One region of the Brassicibacter thermophilus genome, then DNA from elsewhere that is predicted to be linked to it. Evidence: riboswitches for the same ligand, from Rfam matches in the RefSeq annotation. Region 1 holds a riboswitch; the other holds the start of a gene.

What was found. A riboswitch is a leader RNA that binds a small molecule or an ion and turns the genes downstream of it on or off. The one in region 1 is predicted to bind glycine.
Region 2: it holds a riboswitch for glycine, as region 1 does, so the genes downstream of both, ACZ41D_RS06485 (GrdX family protein) here and gcvT (glycine cleavage system aminomethyltransferase GcvT) in region 1, are expected to answer to the same signal.

What each region holds. Positions count from the first base shown of each region.
Region 1 covers NZ_AP042446.1:708,105-719,748, forward strand. Annotated here, with positions in the region: gene ACZ41D_RS03400 (N-acetylmuramoyl-L-alanine amidase) at 1-288, shown strand, start outside; gene ACZ41D_RS03405 (N-acetylmuramoyl-L-alanine amidase) at 333-668, shown strand; gene ACZ41D_RS03410 ((2Fe-2S) ferredoxin domain-containing protein) at 1,089-1,334, shown strand; gene ACZ41D_RS03415 ([Fe-Fe] hydrogenase large subunit C-terminal domain-containing protein) at 1,337-3,061, shown strand; gene ACZ41D_RS03420 (SpoIIE family protein phosphatase) at 3,058-4,230, shown strand; gene ACZ41D_RS03425 (4Fe-4S dicluster domain-containing protein) at 4,249-5,709, shown strand; gene ACZ41D_RS03430 (aldo/keto reductase) at 5,790-6,923, opposite strand; glycine riboswitch at 7,137-7,230, shown strand; glycine riboswitch at 7,233-7,310, shown strand; gene gcvT (glycine cleavage system aminomethyltransferase GcvT) at 7,490-8,596, shown strand; gene gcvH (glycine cleavage system protein GcvH) at 8,794-9,177, shown strand; gene gcvPA (aminomethyl-transferring glycine dehydrogenase subunit GcvPA) at 9,179-10,525, shown strand; gene gcvPB (aminomethyl-transferring glycine dehydrogenase subunit GcvPB) at 10,522-11,644, shown strand, end outside.
Region 2 covers NZ_AP042446.1:1,369,446-1,381,089, forward strand. Annotated here, with positions in the region: gene ACZ41D_RS06465 (ABC transporter substrate-binding protein) at 7-963, shown strand; gene ACZ41D_RS06470 (FecCD family ABC transporter permease) at 987-2,039, shown strand; gene trmL (tRNA (uridine(34)/cytosine(34)/5-carboxymethylaminomethyluridine(34)-2'-O)-methyltransferase TrmL) at 2,114-2,584, shown strand; gene ACZ41D_RS06480 (Na/Pi cotransporter family protein) at 2,850-4,451, shown strand; glycine riboswitch at 4,590-4,694, shown strand; gene ACZ41D_RS06485 (GrdX family protein) at 4,848-5,228, shown strand; gene trxB (thioredoxin-disulfide reductase) at 5,397-6,335, shown strand; gene trxA (thioredoxin TrxA) at 6,359-6,676, shown strand; gene ACZ41D_RS06500 (glycine/sarcosine/betaine reductase component B subunit) at 6,759-8,045, shown strand; gene grdA (glycine/sarcosine/betaine reductase complex selenoprotein A) at 8,081-8,557, shown strand; gene grdB (glycine reductase complex selenoprotein B) at 8,593-9,903, shown strand; gene grdC (glycine/sarcosine/betaine reductase complex component C subunit beta) at 10,053-11,591, shown strand; gene grdD (glycine/sarcosine/betaine reductase complex component C subunit alpha) at 11,602-11,644, shown strand, end outside.

The sequences.
Region 1 (11,644 bases):
ATAATAGGATTTATTTTTTTTATACAAAAGTATGACCATTCTATTACAACATTTTATCTTCCTATAAATAATAAAGTTATAGTTATAGATCCAGGGCATGGTGGTATTGACCCAGGGGCAGTTGGAAAGTTAGATAAAACAGAAGATGAAATTAATCTAGATATTGCTTTGAGATTAAAGAGATTGTTAGAACATAATGGTGGTATTGTCATAATGACTAGAGAAGAGGATGTTGGACTATATACAGAAAAATCTAAGACTGTTCGAGAAAAAAGAATGAGGATTTAAGAAACAGACGAATATTAGCTAATGAAAGTGAGGGCGATATATTTATCACTATACACTTAAATAGTTTTCCACAGTCTAAATACTATGGCGCTCAAACCTTTTATAAAAAAAACTGTGAAAAAAGTAAGCAATTAGCTTTTATTATACAAGAAGAATTAAAAAATACTTTAGACGAAGAGAATAAAAGAGTTCCACAACCTAGAGAAAGCGTGTACTTACTAAGGGAAGTTGAGATGCCAGCAGTGTTAGTTGAATGTGGATTTTTATCTAATCCTTCTGAAGAAGTATTGTTAAGTACTAGTGAGTACAGAGAAAAAGTGGCATGGGCAATATATATTGGTATATTAAGGTATTTTAATGAATGTATAGATTGTGAATAAATTTCTGTGGATAATTTGGTAATTGTGGAAAACTTTTTTTATGTAAAGCATATTGCTCAAAAAATTGCAAAATTGGACAAACTATTGTTAACATAAGTTATCCACTAATAAATGTGGATAATGTGGATAAGGTGGATTTGTTTTTATATCAATAAAATAATATAAAAATGCTTGATAATTAATTAACAATAAGTTATACTTAAATTATTGATATATATATAAATATGAGGTAAAATATATAAAATTTTAAAAGAAAAATAAATAGGAAATTTACATAATTATTATAAAATTAAAACTTTATTTTTATACATATATGATTATATATGATGTAAAAAAAGGACCATACTGATTTTTTATTATTATGCAGTTTATACATAATAATAAGTTAAAAATTTAACTATTATAAATAGGAGGGATATAATGATAACCATAAATGTCTGCATCGGAAGTGCATGTCACTTAAAAGGGTCTTATAATGTGATAAAAAATCTTCAAAACATAATTAAAAATGAGCATTTAGAAGATAAAGTAACAGTTAAGGCTGCATTTTGTTTAGGTGAATGTACAAAAGCTGTTTCAGTTAAAGTTGATGATGGAGAAATTGTATCAGTTAAAGCAAATAATGTAGAGGAGTTTTTTGATAAGTACATTAGAGGGAGGTTATAGTCTTGGGCCTCTTAAATTTTAATGAAGCAAATTGTAAGCACTGTTATAAATGTTTAAGGGTTTGTCCTGTAAAAGCTATAAAATTTAAAAATGACCAAGCTGAAATTATTGAAGAAAGATGTATTGCTTGCGGACAATGTTTTTTAGCATGTCCTCAAAATGCTAGAAAAGTAAAAAGCAGTTTAGAACAAGTTAAAGAAGCTATTGCTCAAAAGAAAAAAGTGATAGCAACAGTTGCACCTTCTTTTGCTGGAGCATTTGATATAAGTGAAAGTGGTAAATTTGTTGCTGCATTAAAGAGATTAGGATTTTATGCAGTAGAAGAAACTGCCGTAGGAGCAGATGTAGTGTCTTTACTTTATAAAGATTATACTGAAAAATCTACAAAAAAGAACATTATAACAACAGCATGTCCTTCAGCTAATGAATTGATAGAGAAATATTTTCCTAGTTTAATTAAGTATATGATACCAGTTGTATCTCCTATGGTTGCACATGGAAAGATGATAAAATACTTTTATGGAATAGATGCTTTCGTAGCTTTTATAGGCCCATGTGTAGCTAAAAAAGTTGAGGCGATTGATGTTCAACATGATGACGTTATAGATGCAGTGCTTACATTTGAAGAGATGGATAATTGGCTTAAAGAAGAAAAAATAGATTTAAACAAATTGGAGCCTATACCATTTGACAAAACTGCTACTAAAAAAGGAAAGTTATATCCTGTAAATGGCGGTGTAGCTAATAGTTTTGTAGATGGAAGGATAAGGGAAAAATATGATGTTGTTACTGTCAACGGTATTGAGCAAAGTATAGAAACACTAAAGGCAATTGATAAAGGTGAAATCGAAGGAATTTTATTGGAAATTAATGTCTGTGAAGGTGGATGTGTCAATGGTTCGGGGATGCCGATAGACGGTACAAGTTACTTAAAAAGATTTTTGAGAGTAAAAAAATACGTTAATTCGGAAGATAACTATGAAAATAGTCAAAAGAGAAAGATACCTGAGGATTTATTATTTAGCAAAGGATTTGTAAACAAATCTATAGAAAAACCTAAAGCAAGTGAAGAAGAGATAAAGACTATAATGAGGAAGATGGGTAAATTTACACCTCAAGATGAGTTAAATTGCAGTGCTTGTGGGTATGGAACTTGTAGAGAAAAAGCTCAAGCAGTGTATGAAGGTATGGCAGAAATAAGTATGTGTATGCCATTTATGAAAAGTAAAGCAGAAAGGCTGTCAAATCAAATATTTGAAAATAGTCCTAATAGTATATTTATTGTTGACAACGAGATGAAGGTTGTTGAATTTAACCATGTGTCAGAGAGAATATTTAAGATAAAAGCTGATGATATTATTGGGAAGCCAATTTCAACAATAATAGATGATTTCGATTTTTATAAAGTAAAAGAAAATGAAAAGAATATTATATTAAAAAAGGTCAATTATCCTCAATATGATGTTATTATGCTTCAAAATATACTATATATTAAGGAACAAGATGTTTTTCTTGTTATAATGATTGATATAACTAATGAAGAAAAGAATAGAAATGAATTAAAAAAGGTGAAGGAAAACGCGCTAAATGCTGCACAAGATGTTATTCAAAAACAGATGAGAGTTGCGCAAGAAATTGCAGGATTATTAGGTGAAACTACCGCTGAAACAAAAGTAATACTTACTAAGCTAAAAAATGTTGTATTAGATGATGGTGATATAAAATGAAACCATATATAGATATTTCATATGATAGCATAAATAAATATGGTGAAGAACTTTGTGGCGATAATGTTGAAATAATAAAAAAAGATGATAGTGTAATTATAGTATTATCTGATGGGTTAGGAAGTGGAGTAAAAGCAAATATATTAGCTACTCTTACATCAAAGATTGCTATTACTATGCTAAAAGAAGGAGCTAGTATATATGAAACTGTTGATACTATAGTCCATACTCTACCTGTATGTAAAGTGAGAAATCTTGCTTACTCTACTTTTACAATACTTAAGGTCTATAATGACGGGAGAACATATATAGCTGAATATGATAATCCTCCTATATTTTTTATTAAAAACAGTAGACTAGGTTTCATTGATAAAAAAGAAACAATTATTAATGGGAAGGTAGTAAAGGAGAGCTATATTAATTTACAAGAAGGAGATTTATTGACTGTAATAAGCGACGGAGCAGTACACGCTGGAGTAGGAGGAGTATTAAATCTCGGCTGGCAGTGGAAAAATATAGCTCAATATTTATGCAAAGTCTCTGCAAAAGAAAAATGTGCAAAGAATATCTCTAGAAGCCTGATAGATACTTGTAGAACTTTGTATATGGATAAACCAGGTGATGATACTACTGTTGTATCTTTAAAAGTTAGGAAACCAGAAATTATTAATTTGTTTACAGGACCACCTAAAAATAGGGATAACGATAAGGAGTTTGTTAAAAGATTTATGATGAGTAATGGAAAAAAAGTTGTTTGTGGGGGGACTGCAGCTACAATTATTGCTAGAGAGCTTGATAAGGAAATAAAAACTAACTTAGATTTTATCGATCCTGATGTACCTCCTACTGCAAGTATAGAAGGAATAGATTTAGTTACAGAAGGTGTACTTACACTAAGTAAAGTTGTAGAAAAGATAAAAAGGTATATTAAATCCCCCTATAAAGATAATCAGCAATACAGTTTGAATCGAAAGGATGGAGCATCAAAATTAGCAAAGATGCTAATTGAGGATTGTACACATTTGAATTTATGGGTTGGCAAGGCTATAAATCCAGCTCACCAAAATCCTGATTTACCAATTGATTTAAGTATAAAATTAAAAGTTGTAAACCAGTTAAAAGAACTATTAGAGGGTTTGGGGATAAATATTAAAGTTATACATATATAGTTTTGTGAGGTGGTATAAGTGATAAAATTTGAAAGCAATGTTCAGAAAATAAAATTTGAAGTATTAAAGATAGTTTCAAAGTTAGCAATGAAAGGTTCATTAAAAGAAAATTATGATTTAATTCCTAAGATGCTTGTACCTGGTCCAAAGTCGAAAGATAGATGTTGTATATATAAAGAAAGAGCTATTGTTCAAGAAAGAGTAAAAATGGCCATGGGAGGAAATAAGAACAATAAAAATATTATTGAAGTTTTAGATGCAGCATGTGATGAATGCCCTGTAAATAGATTCGTTGTAACTGAAGCATGTAGAGGATGTTTAGCACATAGATGTTCAGAAGCTTGTCCTGTAGGAGCTATATATCATGTAGGTCAAAAAGCTCATATAGATTACGATAAATGTATTGAATGTGGTAAATGTAGTGAGGCTTGCCCTTATAATGCTATATCAGATGTTGCAAGACCTTGTAGAAGGGCTTGCCCAGCAGATGCTATATCTATAGATAAGGATAAAAAAGCAGTTATTGATAATGATAAATGTATACAATGTGGAGCTTGTGTTTTTCAGTGCCCATTTGGAGCAATTACAGATAAGTCAAGTATTGTAGAAGTAATAGATTTATTAAACAAAGGGAAGAAAGATGACAATGTTCATGTTTATGCTATAGTTGCTCCTTCTATATCAAGCCAGTTTCCATTTGCTAAAATTGAGCAGGTAATATGTGGTATTAAGAAATTAGGATTTTACGATGTAGTAGAGGTGGCTCTTGGGGCTGATATGGTTGCTTTGCATGAAGCTGAAGAACTTGCAGAGATGGTTAATTATAAAGATTTTATTACTACTTCTTGTTGCCCAGCTTTTGTATCTTATATTAAGAAAAATTATCCAGAATTAGTGGATAATATTTCAAAAACTGTTTCTCCAATGATTGCAATATCAAGACTTATTAAACATATGGATAAGAAAGCTAAAGTAGTATTTATTGGACCATGTACTGCAAAAAAAGCAGAAATTATGGAAGAAGATATTAAAGGAGATACTGATTATGTTATTACATTTGAAGAGTTAGCTGCAATGATAGAAGCAGCAGATATAAATCTTGAAAAATGTAATGATGGACTATTAAATAATGCATCTTTCTATGGAAGAATATTTGCAAGAGCTGGAGGAGTAACAGAAGCTATAGAGCATGTAATAAAAGAAAATGAAATTGATTTAGATTTTAAACCAATTAGTTGTGATGGAATAAAAGAATGTGATAAAGCACTTAAAATAGCAAAATTAGGAAGATTTAAGGGTAATTTTATAGAAGGAATGGCTTGCCAAGGAGGTTGTATAGGGGGACCTGCATCATTACACCATGGACCTAAGGATAAAAAAGAGGTAGATAAATATGGTAAAATGGCATTAGAACAAAATGTACAAGATTCACTAAGGATATTCGAAATAGGTAAGATAGATTTAAGCAGGGGTAAATAAACCCTTGCTTAAATCTATTTTTACTATACAAATTTCTCTATAGAGATCCAACTTCAATTATCATAACTTTGGAAATAAACTTATTTTAATACTTCATGTGCTTCTTTGAGATATTGTCTTATAGGAAGATTTTGTGGACATTGTTTCTCGCATTTCCCACATTCTATACATTGAGATGCATCTTTTTTTGATTTACTCATATTTGCATAAGATTTTTGTGATTTCTCTAATTCATCATACACAAATGCATTATTATAAAGTTCAAATACATCAGGTATAGAAACATTATTTGGGCAAGGCATACAGTAATTACAACCAGTACATCCAACTTTTATTTTTTCATTGTATATTTTTTTTACTTTATTAATCAAATCTAGTTCTTCTACAGTTAATGAATTAGGCAATGCATTTTCTACAGTTTTTATGTTTTCTTTTACTTGGTCAATTGTACTCATACCACTTAAAACAACCTTTACTTCTGGGTGGTTAAGAACCCATCTTAGTGCCCATTCTGCAGGACTTCTTTTCACTTTAGCTTTCTCCCATATTTCGCCTATTTCTTTTGAAGGCTTTTTAGCAAGCTTCCCACCTTTTATTGGTTCCATTACTACAACTGAAATATTTTTAGAAGCAGCATATTTTAATCCTTCTATACCTGCTTGGTAATTGTCATCCATATAGTTTAGCTGTATTTGGCAAAAATCCCAGTCGTATGAATCAACTATTTCTTTGAACAACTCGATATTATCATGGAATGAAAAACCTATATATTTTATTCTTCCATCATCTAAAGCTCTTTTGACAAAGTCAAATACTTTTAGCTCATTTATCTTATTCCATAATTTTTTATTTAAAGTATGCAAAAGATAGAAGTCTACATAGTCTGTATTAAGTTTTTCAAGTTGCTCATTTAAGTACTTATCAAAGTCTTCATGTTCTTTTACTAGCCAAACAGGTGATTTAGTAGCAAGCTTAATTTTTTCTCTATATCCGTTTTTTAAAGCTTTACCTACTAATATTTCACTGTTTTTGTTATGGTAAGGATAAGCAGTGTCTATGTAATTTACTCCATTATCTATTGCATATCTTATCATTTCAATAGCTTTTTTTTCATCAATTTTACCTTGGTCATTATCTATTATAGGTAATCTCATACAGCCAAATCCTAATACTGACATATTCAAATTATCCTTAGTAAAACTCCTGTATTGCATATGTACGCCTCCTTTTAAATAAGATGTATAGGTATTTAATTTAATGGTTTGAGGAAATTGCATAATAAAATAATTTAAGAAATTTTGCAGTAATTATACAAGTTTATCATTTTTATAATATCATATTTTTTTTATTATAACAAAAAAAGTGTTGAAGTTTTCAGAAAAATATATTATCATGAAAATGAGTTCAACAATAAAACATTATACCAGATGAAGGTAACGAGAGATGCCCTTTTGGGAGCCGAAGAAGCAATATGTATTTGTGTACATAGAATCTTTCAGGCAAAAGTATCGTTATTGGATGGACCTCTGGAAAGTTCAGAAATGACACCGTAGGAGCAATACAGTATTATCTGTAGAAACTCTCAGGTTTGCATACAGGGGATATGATAACATATCTAAATGTGTATATCATGTCCCTTTATTATTTTAAAGGATATATGATATACATGTATCCTTTTTTTAGTGCATATTATTAATGTTATGATAATTAATTAAAAGAAAAATATGTTTATAATTTAGAATTTTGTAGAAAGAATAATAATAAGGAGGGAGGAAGTAAAATGGGGAGTTCTAAAAAAACAGCTCTTTACGAAATTCATTTAAAACATGGTGGCAAGATAGTAAATTATGCAGGATGGTCATTACCCGTTCAGTATGAGGGAATAATACCAGAACATAATGCAGTAAGGACTAAAGCAGGTATTTTTGATGTATCTCACATGGGAGAAATTGAGGTAAAAGGAAAGGATGCATTTAAATATGTTCAAAATCTAGTAACTAATGATATTTCGACTCTTAATGACAACCAAGTAATATATAGCTTTATGTGTTATCCTGATGGTGGGGTAGTTGACGATTTACTTATTTATAAGTTTTCTAATGAACACTATTATCTAGTAGTAAATGCTGCAAATGTTGACAAAGACTACCAATGGATGCTTGACAATAAAGCTGAATTTGATGTAGATATATTAAATGTTTCTGATCAAATTTCTGAAGTAGCACTTCAAGGCCCTAAGGCACAAGAGATACTTCAAAAACTTACAGATACAGATTTATCCCAAATTAAATTTTTCTATTGCAATAGAGATGTAAATATTGCTGGGGTAAAATGTTTAGTGTCGAGGACAGGATATACTGGAGAAGATGGATTTGAAATTTACACAAGCAATGACCAAATTTCAAAAGTGTGGAATGAAATTATAAATGTAGGAAAAGGGCTTGGGTTAAAACCAGCAGGGCTAGGTGCAAGAGATACATTAAGGTTTGAAGCAACATTACCTCTTTATGGGCATGAGATTTCTAAGGACATTACACCATTAGAAGCTGGGTTAGGTTACTTTGTAAAACTCAATAAGGAAAATTTTATCGGTAAAGACGCATTAGTAAAACAAAAAGAGGAAGGATTACAAAGGAAACTTGTCGGATTTGAGATGAAAGGAAGAGGTATTCCAAGGGAATTTTATGATGTATTTGTTGAAGGAAAAAAAATTGGATTTGTTACTACGGGATATTTTTCACCTACATTAAAGAAAAATATAGGATTAGCTTTAATTGAATCAAAATACGCAAAGTTAGGTAATGAAATAGAGATAATGATTAGAAAAAAACCTGTCAAAGCAGAAATTATTGACAAACGTTTTTATAAGAAAAACTATAAGAAATAATTTTAATTTCTCAAATTAACAAAAAATAAACAATATTTAATTTATTTATAGGTAAACGGATTTTAAAAGTAAGGTATATATAATTAAAGAGTTAAAATTATTTGCTTATAATTACTATTAATTATCATGAATTTATTTTTAAAATGTAGTAAAATATATGTATAAAATATGTATAAAATAATAAAGGAGGAATTTATATGAATATTTTGAAGGATTTGCTTTATACAAAAGATCATGAATGGGTAAAGGTTGAAGGAGATAAGGCTTATATAGGTATAACAGACTTTGCACAGCATAATTTAGGAGATATAGTTTATGTTGAACTTCCAGAAGTAGATGATGAATTTAGCAAAGAAGAATCATTTGCAGTAATTGAATCTGTTAAAGCTGCCTCAGATTCATATATGCCTATAGATGGAAAAGTTTTAGAAATAAACGAAGAAGTAATTGATGAACCAAGTTTATTAAACGAAGACCCATATAAAAACTGGTTAATATGTGTTGAGATAAAAGATAGTTCACAATTAGATGAATTACTATCACCAGGGGATTATGAAAAATTATGTGATGAGGAGGCATAAAATGTTCCCATATATACCCAACACTGCTGATGATGAAAAGAAGATGCTAGATAGTTTGGGATTAAATTCGATAGAAGATCTATTTAAAGATATTCCTGATGAGATTAGATTAAAGAGAGAGTTAAACATTGGAAAACCAATGTCAGAAGAAGAAATAAGAAAGCACGTAGGAGCATTAAGCAAAAAAAATAGAAGTACAGACGATTTAGTTTGTTTCTTAGGAGCAGGAGCATATGATCATTATATACCTTCTGTTGTAGACCATGTTATTTCAAGGTCAGAATTTTATACAGCATATACACCATATCAAGCAGAAATAAGTCAAGGGACACTTCAAGTCATATTTGAATATCAGACTTTGATTTGTAATTTAACAGGTATGGATGTTGCAAATGCTTCTATGTATGATGGGGCAAGTGCATTAGCTGAAGCAGCTATTATGGCAGCAGTTCAAACACGAAAAAACAAGGTAATCGTTTCAAAAACTGTCCATCCGGAATCAATAGCTGTATTAAAGACATATGCTAAAAGTCGTGATATTGAAGTAGTTGAAGTAGAAGAAAAAGAAGGAGTTACTGATTTAGAAGTTTTGAAAAGTGAAATAACTGATGATATAGCTGCAGTAATAGTACAAAATCCGAACTTTTTCGGTATAATTGAAGATATTGATGAAGTTGAAAAAATTACTCATAGTAAGAAAAAAGCAATGCTTATAATGAGTGTAGATCCTATATCTCTAGGAATATTAAAATCTCCTGGAGAATATGGTGCTGATATAGTAGTTGGCGAAGGTCAATCTTTAGGTAATAGCTTAAACTATGGTGGACCTTATTTAGGATTTATGGCAGCAAGTAAAAAATTGATGAGAAAAATGCCAGGTAGAATAGTAGGGCAGACTGTTGACAAAGAAGGGAATAGAGCATTTGTTCTTACCCTTCAAGCTAGAGAACAACATATAAGAAGAGAAAAGGCTACTTCAAATATATGTTCTAATCAAGGATTAAACGCTCTTGCAGCGACAGTTTACCTTTCAACTTTGGGGAAACAAGGTATTAAAGAAGTAGCTCGGCAGTGTGTTCAAAAATCTCATTATGCATTTAAGGAAATTACAAAGCTAGGAAAATATAAGGCAACATTTAAAAAACCTTTCTTCAAGGAATTTGCAATAAGCAGTGAGATAAGTAGTGAAACGATAAATAAAAAATTAATTTACAATGGAATACTTGGAGGGTATGATCTTTCTAAGAACTATTCCCAGTATAAAAATTCTCTCCTCTATTGTGTAACTGAAAAGAGAACAAAAAACGAAATAGATGATCTAGTAAAGGTATTGGAGGGGATAGAATGAAAAAGTATGATAAATTGATATTTGAGATTTCTAAGCCTGGTAGAGTAGCCTATTCTTTACCTGAATGTGATGTTCCTGATATAGATATAGAAGAAGCTATACCTAAGGATTATTTAAGTAATAGAGAACTAGATCTTCCAGAGGTCAGCCAAGTAGACTTAATAAGACATTTTACTTTGCTGTCAAATAAAAATTATGGAGTAGATACTGGATTTTATCCATTAGGGTCATGCACAATGAAATATAATCCTAAGATTAATGAAGATATGGCTAGATTAAAAGGATTTACAAATATACATCCATATCAGCCAGAAGATACAGTACAAGGTGCATTAGAGCTTATGTATGAGTTAGATAGATTTCTATCAGAAATAACAGGAATGGAAAGAGTTACTTTACAACCTGCAGCTGGAGCTCACGGAGAGTTAACAGGGCTTATGATAATCAAGGCATACCATCGAAGTAGAGGAGATATGAAGAGAAAGAAAATTATAGTTCCAGATTCGGCACATGGAACGAATCCTGCTAGTGCATCGATGAACGGTTTTGATGTAGTAGAAGTAAAATCAAATAAAGAAGGATTAGTTGATATTGATAGTTTAAAAGAGGTACTAGACGATGAAGTTGCAGGTTTGATGCTTACAAATCCAAATACTTTAGGATTATTTGAGAAAAATATAAAGGAAATAGCAGAGTTAGTACACGAGGCTGGAGGATTATTATACTACGATGGAGCAAATGCTAATGCTATAATGGGTATTACAAGACCTGGAGACATGGGATTTGATGTAGTTCACTTAAATCTTCACAAAACATTTTCAACTCCTCATGGAGGAGGAGGGCCTGGAAGCGGTCCTGTAGGAGTAAGAAAGGACTTAGTTAAATTTTTACCTGTACCTGTGATTGAAAAAGAAGGCGATAGATATATCCTTGATTATGATAGACCAGATTCTATAGGTAAGGTAAAGAGTTTTTATGGTCATTTTGGCGTTATTGTTAGAGCTTACACATATATATTATCTATGGGCGGAGAAGGACTTAAGAGAGCTAGTCAAATGGCTGTACTCAATGCAAATTATTTAAAGGAAAAACTAAAAGATTATTATAACCTTCCAATAG
Region 2 (11,644 bases), 660 kb from region 1:
ATACATATGAAGAACAGAAAGATTTTACTATTATTAATAATAACTCTATTAGTGCTTAGTATTTTTACAAGTTGTGTTAGTACGAAAGAAGATGATAATAATAAAATAATTGAAAATGATCAAACTAGTAATGAAGATTTAAAATATCCTATGGAAGTAACTGATGCCTTTGGGAATACAACTACAATAAACAAAAAGCCTTCAAGAATAGTATCATTGGCACCAAGTCATACAGAAATATTGTTCAAACTGGGTTTAGAGGATAAAATTATTGGTGTTACTAATTGGTGTGATTATCCTGTTGAAGCACAAAATAAAGAAAAAGTTGGGGATGCTTTTTCTGTTAATGTAGAAAAAATTATTGAACTTAGTCCTGATTTGGTATTACAATATGGGCCAGGTAATGAAGAAGTTAATAAACAGCTTAGGGATGCAGGAATTTCAGTTTTATGCTATGAACCTGAATCTATAGACGAGGTAATTGACCTTATAAATGAGATAGGAAAAATTACAGGGGCTGGAGCATTAGCTAAAACAACAACAGTTGATATGATGAGTAAGAGAGATTATATAATAAATACTGTTAAAGATGCTGAGAAAGTAAAAGTATTTTATGAAGTATCTGATGAGCCGTTAATTACAGCAGGGCCAGGTTCTTTTATTGATGAACTAATTACTCTAGCAGGAGGAGAAAACATTGCTAGCGACGCTGAAGGACCATATCCACAATTTGATATAGAAAAGCTTATAGAGAGAGATCCTGATGTTTATTTAGCTAATAAATATAGCGATGACAAAACTGTTGAAAGCATAAAAAATAATAATGGATATGAAGCGTTGAGCGCTGTTAAAAATGATAGAATATACATTTTGGATCCCAATATAGTTTCAAGACCAGGACCAAGAATAGTAGATGGACTTGAACTGATTGCAAAAACTTTACATCCAGATCTATTTAAATAATTTGCAAAAAAGTAGGGATTATCATGAAGATTAGATTAGTAGGAAGACACAAATGGAAAATAGTGCTGTCTTCCTTAATATTTGCTTTATTACTAGCTATTGCTGTATTTGCTACTATTGGTTCTGCAAATATTACTATTGCTGATACAATTAAAATCGTATTAAGCAAGATACCTTTTATTAATAATATAAATGTAGAAGATATACCTGATTCTTATAAAATAATTATTTTAAAAGTGAGGATACCTAGACTTTTGTTAGGAGCATTGGTTGGGGCTTCTTTATCTAGTGTAGGAACTGCTTTTCAAGGCATATTTAAAAATCCTATGGCTGATCCATATATTATAGGAATTTCTTCTGGAGCTGCTTTAGGTGCTACAATTGCCATTATCACTGGAACTACAGTTATGGTTTTAGGGTTTTCTAGTATATCTTTTGCAGCATTCGTTGGTGCTATGATATCTACATTTATAGTATACTTCATTTCAAAAGTAAAAAATAAGGTTCCTGCTACTACTTTACTTCTCTCTGGAATTGCAGTAGGACAATTTTTTACAGCAGTAATGTCTTTTTTGATGGTTATATATCAAAAAGATGTTACAAGAATAATTTTTTGGACTTTAGGCAGTTTTTCTGGAACTGGATGGAATGAATTACTTCCCGTATGTCCCTTCATGATTGCCTCAATATTATTATTAAATATATTTGCAAAAGATTTAAATATTATGCTTACTGGGGAAGAATCTGCACAAAATTTAGGAGTTGAGGTTGAAAAAATTAAAATATATATTTTGATTATTTGTTCATTTACAACTGCATTAGCTGTTTCTACTAGTGGTATTATAGGATTTGTTGGTTTAATTATTCCTCATATTGTAAGATTATTAGTGGGACCTGACCATAGAATTCTCATTCCTTCTTCTGCATTGGCTGGAGCAATATTTATGATATTTGCAGATACTATTGCTAGAACTATTATTTCACCTACGGAAATTCCAGTCGGTATAATAACAGCGTTATTTGGCGGACCATTTTTTATATACTTATTAAGGAAAAAGAAGAAAACTTTTTATTAACATAAAATAAATATTTGATAATTATTCTATGATATAATTTTTATAGATATAAATTAATTTTAAGAGGTGATTATATGAGTTTAAATATAGTATTGGTGGAACCAGAAATACCTCAAAATACAGGTAATATAGCGAGGACTTGTGCCTTAACAGGAGCATCACTCCATCTTGTAAGACCTTTAGGTTTTTCATTAAATAACAAATATTTGAAAAGGGCCGGTTTAGATTATTGGGATTTATTAGATATTCATTATTACGATAGCTTTGATGAACTACTTGAAAAATATGGTAAGGACAGTTTCTTTTATGCAACAACTAAAGGAGGCCAAAACTATGCAGATATGAAATATTTTGACGGATGTTTTTTAGTGTTTGGAAAAGAAACTGCTGGACTTCCAATGGATCTACTTAAAGCAAATTATGATAGGACGATAAGAATACCAATGTTAAATAATGAAAAGGCGAGATCGTTAAATTTGTCGAATTCAGTAGCTATAATAGTATACGAAGCCTTAAGACAGTTGGATTTTTTAGATTTAATATAAATTGAAGAAATTTCATGATTGTTATAGATTTGTAACTTTGAAAGTTAAAAAGGTGGTACAAAAATTTAAGATCACAAAATTTATTATTAAAAAATTAATGTTTTAATAAAATTAACATAGATTTAACAAAACTTATTCTAATATGTAGTATTATATTATGGGTGTATTTTTGTGGATATATGTTGTACTATCCATCCTACCCTATACTATGATGCCAATGTAGCAATCATGATTTTATACGACACATTAAATTAGGAGGTTTAAAATGGATATTGCTTTTGGAGTACTTGGAGGGCTAGGTTTGTTTTTATATGGAATGAATATTATGGGAACAGGCCTTCAGAAAGCTGCAGGAGACAAACTAAAAAAATTAATTGAAATATTAACACACAACAGATTGACGGGAGTTTTAGTAGGTACTGTTGTAACTATGATTATCCAAAGTAGTAGTGCTACGACGGTTATGGTTATTGGATTCGTAAATGCAGGACTAATGACTTTAAATCAAGCTGTAGGTGTAATAATGGGTGCTAACTTAGGGACAACTATTACTGCTCAACTAATAGCGTTTAAATTGACTGACATAGCTCCAGTAGTAGTTGCAATTGGAGTTGGAATTTGGCTTTTCTCTTCAAAGAAAAAAAATAAAGAAATTGCAGAAATACTAATTGGATTTGGTATATTGTTCATTGGAATGGATTTTATGGGAAGCCATTTAAAACCTCTAAGTCAATCTAAAGCTTTTAACGACATTTTGTTAAGTTTAAATAACCCATTTCTTGGAATACTTGTAGGTTTTGCACTTACGACAATAGTTCAAAGTAGTAGTGCTTCTATAGGGTTGTTATTAGCATTATCAAGTCAAGGATTTATAAATATAGATATTGCATTACCAATATTGTATGGGGATAACATTGGTACTACAACAACTGCATTATTATCTAGTATAGGGGCTAATAAAACAGCTAAAAGAGCAGCAATCATGCATTTTTTATTTAATTTAGTTGGTACAATATTGTTCATGACAGTTTTACAGTATCCTATAAAAGAATTAGTAATGAATATTTCAAAATTTGATGTAGAGAGGCAAATTGCTAATGCTCATACTTTGTTTAACTTGATAAATTTAATAATTCAGTTTCCTTTTGCTGGATTATTAGTTAAAGCTGCAATAAAAATAGTGCCTGGTGAAGTTGAAGAGACTTTAGGACTAAAATATTTAGATACTAGAATTATAGAAACTCCTTCAATAGCAGTTGGTCAAGCTTATAAGGAAGTACTTAGGATGGCTAAAATAGCTGAAGATAATCTGTTAACTGCATCCGAAGCTTTTTTCAAAAAAGATAATAAGCTTATTAATAAAGTATTTGAAAAAGAAAAAGTTATTAATCAATTAGAAAATGATATAACAGAATATCTTGTTGAATTATCAAATGCACCACTAACTGATGAACAACATAATATAGTAAATATGCTATTTAATGCAGTAAATGATATCGAAAGAGTTGGAGATCATGCGGATAATTTAGGAGAGCTGGCACAATATGCTGTTGATAATAATTTAAAATTTACTCAAAAAGCTCTTGAGGAGCTGCAAATTATGTTTAATAAAGTTTTATATGTTTATAAAACTGCTATAAAAGCTTTTGAAACTAAACAATTTGAAATTGCGACCAAGGTAAAAGGATATGAAGAAGAAATTGACTTAATGGAAAAACAGTATAGGGCAAATCACATTGATAGATTAAATAAACAATCGTGTCATCCAGCTTCAGGTGTTGTTTTTTTAGATATTATTAGTAATCTTGAAAGAGTTTCTGATCACTCTTCTAATATAGCATTATATATATTAGATTTATTAGATTGAGTAGAAAATACAGTATCAATAAAAAAGTACTATGCTTGATAAAAAAAATACAAATTAGGTATTGTATAGTTGATAAATATATATTATAATATGTATAGAAGTTATAGATAAAAAAAATTAATATTGATTTTCGACTGTGAGATAAATGCGGGAGAGACCAATTAAGTTTGGCGCCGAAGGAACAAGTTGTAGAACTTGCCATTCTACGATGAATTTCTCAGGCAAAAGAACCGCATTTTGACAGTCCTCTGGAAAGTGTATTTCCACCGAAGGAGCAATTCTGAAAAGAAGAAACTCTCAGGTCAAAAACAGAGTAGAAGGGCACATTGTTGTTTTTCTATTCTGTTTTTTTATGCAAACCATTGAAATTGAATGGGAATATGGGAGATGAAAAATTTGAATAAGTTACTAATAATTACTAATAATCCTTTAGTGAAGGAAAGATATAGTAACATTTACAATGTTGAGTTTTATAAAGTTGATTACATGGGTATATTAAAAATTATAAGGGATTATATCCATAGAGGCTATATTTTATTGACACATCCTCTGTCTGGAAGTGTTAAACCAAATGAAACACCTTATAAAACTGTAATTATAAAAAAAGGAAAAGAAAATTTGGATTATAAATCATTAAAACTAATAGAGGATAGCATGGCTGCAACAAGTAAATTTTTAAAAAATAAAAAAACTCCTTGTTGGACCGAAAGAGTTTTGAAAGATTTTCAAGTAATAGATTTATCTTTAATTGAAAATGTAATTAATAAAAGTCTATAGTGTCAATAATACATTAGGAGCATAAATGTAAAAAATGTTATTAATAAGGTAGTATACTTATAAAGGTAAAAAATTAACAAAAATACTCATAGTAACTTAATTTTGTTATCAAATTATATGGATAGTAAAAAAAATAAGAAAGAAAATAATAAAAAGGAGTGAATTAATATGGATAATATTTATGACGTGGTAATTATTGGTTCAGGGCCTGCAGGATTATCAGCAGGGATATACGCTGCAAGAGCTAGAATGAAAACATTAATACTTGAAAGGGAAAAAGCTGGAGGGCAAATTGTAACTACTGAAGAAGTTGCTAACTACCCTGGTTCTATAAGAGATGCTAGTGGCCCATCACTTATTGCAAGGATGGTTGAACAAGTAGAGGAATTTGGTGCTGAAAGAAAATTAGATGAAATTATTGAAGTGGATTTTAGTGAAAAAATTAAGGTTTTAAAAGGGAAAAAAGGAGAATACAAAGCTAAATCAGTAATCATTGCTACAGGAGCGAAGCCAAGACCAATAGGTTGCCCTGGAGAAAAAGAATTAACTGGAAAGGGAGTTTCATACTGTGCAACTTGTGATGGAGCTTTCTTTGAAGGTATGGATGTTTATGTTATTGGTGGAGGAGATTCAGCAGTTGAAGAAGCAATATACTTAACTAAGTTTGCTAGAAAGGTAACTATAGTTCACAGAAGAGATGAATTAAGAGCTGCAAAATCAATTCAAGAAAAAGCATTTAAAAATGAAAAAATTGATTTTATCTGGGACTCAGTAGTTAAAGAAATAAAAGGTGATGGCATAGTAGAGTCTATGATACTTCAAAACAAGAAAACTGGAGAAGAAACTGAAATTGTAGCTAATGAAGAAGATGGAACATTTGGCATATTTGTATTCATTGGATATTTACCAAAAACTGAGTTATTTAATGATATCGTGAAAATGGAAAGAGGATATATAGTAACTGATGAGAATATGAAGACAAACATTGAAGGTGTATTTGCAGCAGGAGATTGCAGAGTTAAATCATTAAGGCAAGTAGTAACTGCTTGTGCTGATGGTGCTATTGCTGCTACTCAAGCTGAAAAATACATAGAAAATAATTTTTAAAAAAAGTTAGGAGGGGATTATAAATGTTAGTACTTGATAAAAATACTTTTGAGGATGAAGTTTTAAAGGCTGAAGGTTATGTATTAGTTGATTTTTGGAGCCAAGGATGTGAACCTTGTAAAGCACTAATGCCACATGTTGAAAAATTATCAGAAAAATATGGGGACAAAATTAAGTTTTGTAAACTTGATACAACTAAAGCAAGAAGACTTGCAATTAAACAAAAAGTTCTAGGATTGCCTGTAATAGCTATATACAAAGATGGTGAAAAAATAGATGAAGTTGTAAAAGATGACGCTACACCAGAAAATGTTGAAGCTATGATTAAAAAATATTTATAGTTTTTAACTTCAAGTGATAAATAATCACTTGGGGTTCAAATAAACATACAATTTATTTGAAATATTAAGGGAGGTGAGCTTTATGCGCTTAGAGCTAGGTAATATTTTTATCAAAGATGTACAATTTGGTGATCAATCAAAAGTAGAAAATGGTACATTATATGTGAACAAGCAAGAACTTATTAGCTTGTTAATGGAAGATGAACATTTAAAAAGTGTTGATGTAGAGCTTGCAAGACCTGGTGAAAGCATAAGAATAACTCCTGTAAAGGATGTTATTGAACCAAGGGTAAAAGTTGATGGTCCAGGTGGTATTTTCCCAGGAGTGATTTCAAAGGTTGAAACTGTTGGTTCTGGAAGAACTCATGTGTTGAAGGGTGCTGCTGTTGTAACTACTGGGAAAATAGTTGGTTTTCAAGAAGGAATCATTGATATGACAGGGCCTGGAGCAGAATACACTCCTTTTTCCAAGTTAAATAATGTAGTAGTTATTTGTGAACCTGTAGAAGGCCTAAAGCAGCATGATCATGAAAGAGCTGTGAGGATGGCAGGATTAAAAGCAGCTGTTTATCTTGGTAAATTAGGAAAAAATATCACACCAGATGAAATAAAAACGTATGAAACTTTACCTTTGCTAAAAAGTGTAGAAAAATACCCTGATTTACCAAAGGTAGCATATGTACAAATGCTTCAAAGTCAAGGATTACTTCATGACACTTATGTTTATGGTGTAGATGCTAAACAAACTTTATCAACTATGCTTTACCCAACAGAGATTATGGATGGTGCTATTATTAGCGGTAACTGTGTTTCTGCATGTGATAAGAACACAACATATCATCATCTAAATAATCCAGTTATCCATGATTTATATGAAAAGCATGGAAAAGAGATTAACTTTGTTGGTGTAATAATTACCAATGAAAATGTTTACCTTGCAGATAAGGAAAGATCTTCAAATTGGGCAGCTAAGTTAGCTGAGTATTTAGGAGTAGATGGGGTTATTATTTCTCAAGAAGGTTTTGGTAACCCAGATACAGATTTAATTATGAATTGTGTAAAAATAGAAAAGAAAGGCATTAAAACAGTAATAATAACAGATGAATATGCAGGAAGAGACGGAGCGTCTCAATCATTAGCTGATGCAGATCCACTTGCTAATGCTGTTGTTACTGGTGGTAATGCAAATGAAACTATTGAATTACCTCCAATGGACAAAGTTATTGGTCATGTAGATGTTGTTGATGTAATAGCTGGAGGATTTGATGGTAGTTTGAAAAAAGATGGTTCAATAGTTGTAGAACTACAAGCTATAACTGGAGCAACTAATGAACTTGGATTTAATAAATTAACTGCAAGAGAATTTTAGTCTAACAAAAATTAAAAATGAAAGGAAGTGTAAAAATGGGATTTTATGATGGTAAGAAAGTTATCATTATAGGCGATAGAGATGGAATACCAGGTCCAGCAATGGAAGAATGTTTAAAAACTACTGGTGCAGAAGTAGTATTCTCATCAACAGAATGCTTTGTCTGAACTGCAGCAGGCGCAATGGACCTAGAAAATCAGAAGAGAGTGAAGGAATTAACTGAAAAATACGGTGCAGAAAACATCGTTGTAGTATTAGGGGCAGCAGAAGCAGAAGCAGCTGGATTGGCAGCAGAAACTGTAACAGCTGGAGACCCAACCTTCGCAGGTCCATTGGCAGGAGTCCAGTTAGGACTTAGAGTATATCATGCAGTTGAACCAGAATTTAAGAATGAAGTAGATGCTGATGTATATGATGAACAAATAGGTATGATGGAAATGGTTCTTGATGTAGATGAAATAATTGAAGAAATGAAGAGTATTAGAAAAGAATATTGCAAATTTAATGACTAATATTAAACTCGATAATTAGAGAGGGGGGAAGTCAAATGGGTAAAATTAAAGTTGTACATTATATAAACCAATTTTTTGCTGGAATCGGTGGAGAAGAAAAAGCCGATTATAAACCTGAAATGAGAGATGGTGCTGTAGGTCCAGGAATGGCTTTAAATGCAAAATTTGGTGATGAAGCAGAGATAATTGCTACTATTATTTGTGGAGATAGTTATTTCAATGAAAATATAGAGGAAGCTAAAAAAACAATCATTGATATGGTAAAACAGCTTAATCCTGATTTATTTATAGCTGGACCAGCATTTAATGCAGGTAGATATGGTGTTGCATGTGGTACTATAACTGATGCTATTAATAAAGAACTAGGAATCCCAGTACTAACTGGTATGTATGTTGAAAATCCTGGAGCAGATATGTTTAAAAAGAGTGTTTATATAGTTTCTACAAAGAATAGTGCTGCAGGGATGAGGGATGCTGTTAAGAAAATGGCACCATTAGCTTTAAAATTAGCTAAAGGTGAAAAAATTGGAACACCAAATGAAGAAGGATATATCTCAAGAGGATTAAGAAAAAACATATTTGAAGAAAAAAGAGGTTCTGAGAGAGCCGTTGAAATGTTAGTTAAAAAGCTAAAAGGTGAAGAATTTGTAACAGAATTTCCAATGCCTGATTTTGATAGAGTTGATCCAAACCCAGCAATAAAAGATTTATCAAAAGCTACAATAGCACTAGTTACTTCTGGTGGTATTGTTCCAAAACACAATCCAGATCATATTGAATCTTCAAGTGCTTCAAAATATGGCAAATATGATATTGAAGGGATTATGGACTTAACTGCTGATACACACGAAACAGCACATGGTGGATATGACCCAGTATATGCAAATGAAGATGCTGATAGGGTATTGCCTGTTGATGTATTAAGAGACCTAGAAAAAGAAGGGAAAATTGGTAAACTTCATAGGTACTATTATGCTACAGTGGGTAATGGAACAGCTGTTGCAAGTGCTAAAGCATTTGCAGAAAAAATAGGTAAGGAACTAGTTGCTGATGGAGTAGACGCAGTTATATTAACTTCAACCTGAGGTACTTGTACACGTTGCGGTGCAACAATGGTTAAGGAAATTGAACGAGCTGGAATACCAGTTGTTCATATGTGTACAGTAGTACCAATTTCACTGACTGTAGGAGCAAACAGAATAGTTCCAACAATTGCTATACCACATCCATTAGGGAATCCAAAACTTGACCCTACAGAAGAAAAGGCTTTAAGAAGAAAATTAGTAGAAAAAGCTCTAACTGCGTTACAAACTGAAATTGATGGTCAAACAGTATTTGAAGACTAATTTTACTAAGTACTTTAAAATAATTATATCAAATAAATGGGTGATGAGTTATTTTCATCACCCATTTGTAAAAATTTTTAATATTAATATTAACTAACCTAATGAGAGTATTTGTTACAATATTTTAATAGATTAATGGAGGTGTAGTTATGACATATTCAGTAGTAAAAGGAGCTAGCTATGTTTTAGTTCACACACCAGATATGATAATTCATAATGGAACAACTCAAACAACAGAGAGAATAACAAATCCAGAATCCGATTATTTAAAAGAATTACCTAAACATCTAAGAAGTTTCGAAGAAGTAGTATCTTATCCACCAAATCAAGTTTATATTGGTAATATGTCACCTGAAGATTTAAGCAAATATGAAAAACCATGGTATGATAAAAAAGTAGAAGGTGCTAGTAAAGTCGGTAAAATGGGAGAGATAATGCCTCAAGACGAATTTATTGGATTAATGAAAATTGTAGATGTATTTGACATTGTAAAACTTGAAAAGAATTTCACAGAAAATGTAAGAAACAAATTAAAAGAACACCATTTTATGACTGAAGAATTAATTGAAAAACTTAAAATTGGTGAAGAATTGGAAGATATTAAGAAATTAGTTGAAGAACAGCATTCAGAACCAATTTATAATAATGGTGAACTTGTAGGTTGTGTAAAAAGAGCACATGATATTGATGTTAATCTAACTGCTCATATATTATTTGAAAATTTAGTTGTAAAAGCGTCAGGTGCATTAGCTTTATTAAACTTAATTGATAAAAATGATATTAATCCTGAAGATATTGAATACGTAATAGAATGTTCTGAAGAAGCTTGTGGAGACATGAATCAGAGAGGCGGAGGAAATTTTGCGAAAGCTATAGCTGAAGTAGCTGGATTTGTAAATGCATCTGGTTCTGATACTAGAGGATTTTGTGCCGGACCAACTCATGCATTAATTGAGGCAGCAGCTTTAGTTCAAGCAGGAGTATACAAAAATGTTGTAGTAGCGGCAGGTGGAGCAACAGCAAAGCTTGGGATGAATGGTAAAGACCATGTTAAGAAGGGAATGCCAATATTAGAAGATGTACTTGGAGGATTTGCAATTTTAGTAAGTAAAAATGATGGAGTAAATCCAGTTTTAAGAACTGATCTAGTTGGCCGACATACAATTGGAACAGGTTCATCACCACAAGCAGTAATTACTTCATTAGTAACTTCACCATTAGATAGGGGACAGCTTAAAATAACAGATATAGATAAATATTCAGTAGAAATGCAAAATCCTGATATAACTAAACCTGCTGGAGCAGGAGATGTACCTAAAGCAAACTACAAGATGATAGGAGCATTAGGTGTAAAAAGAAAAGAGTTAGATAGAAAAGAATTAAATAATTTCGTTGAAGAACATGGTATGGAAGGCTGGGCTCCAACTCAAGGGCATATACCATCTGGCGTACCTTATATTGGTCATGGAAGGAAAGCCATGTTAGATGGTAAATTAAATAGAGCTATGATAATAGGTAAAGGTAGTTTGTTCCTTGGAAGAATGACAAACTTATTTGATGGAGTTTCCATAGTAATGGAAAAGAACAGCGGAAAAGTTGAAGATAATAAGGGAGTTTCAGAAGAAGAAGTAAAGAAACTTGTAGCACAATCAATGAGGGAATTTGCATCACATCTACTTCAGGAATAGAGGTGACAATATGACGTACAATAGTAATATAAAAAAGATTTTAGGGAAAGTTT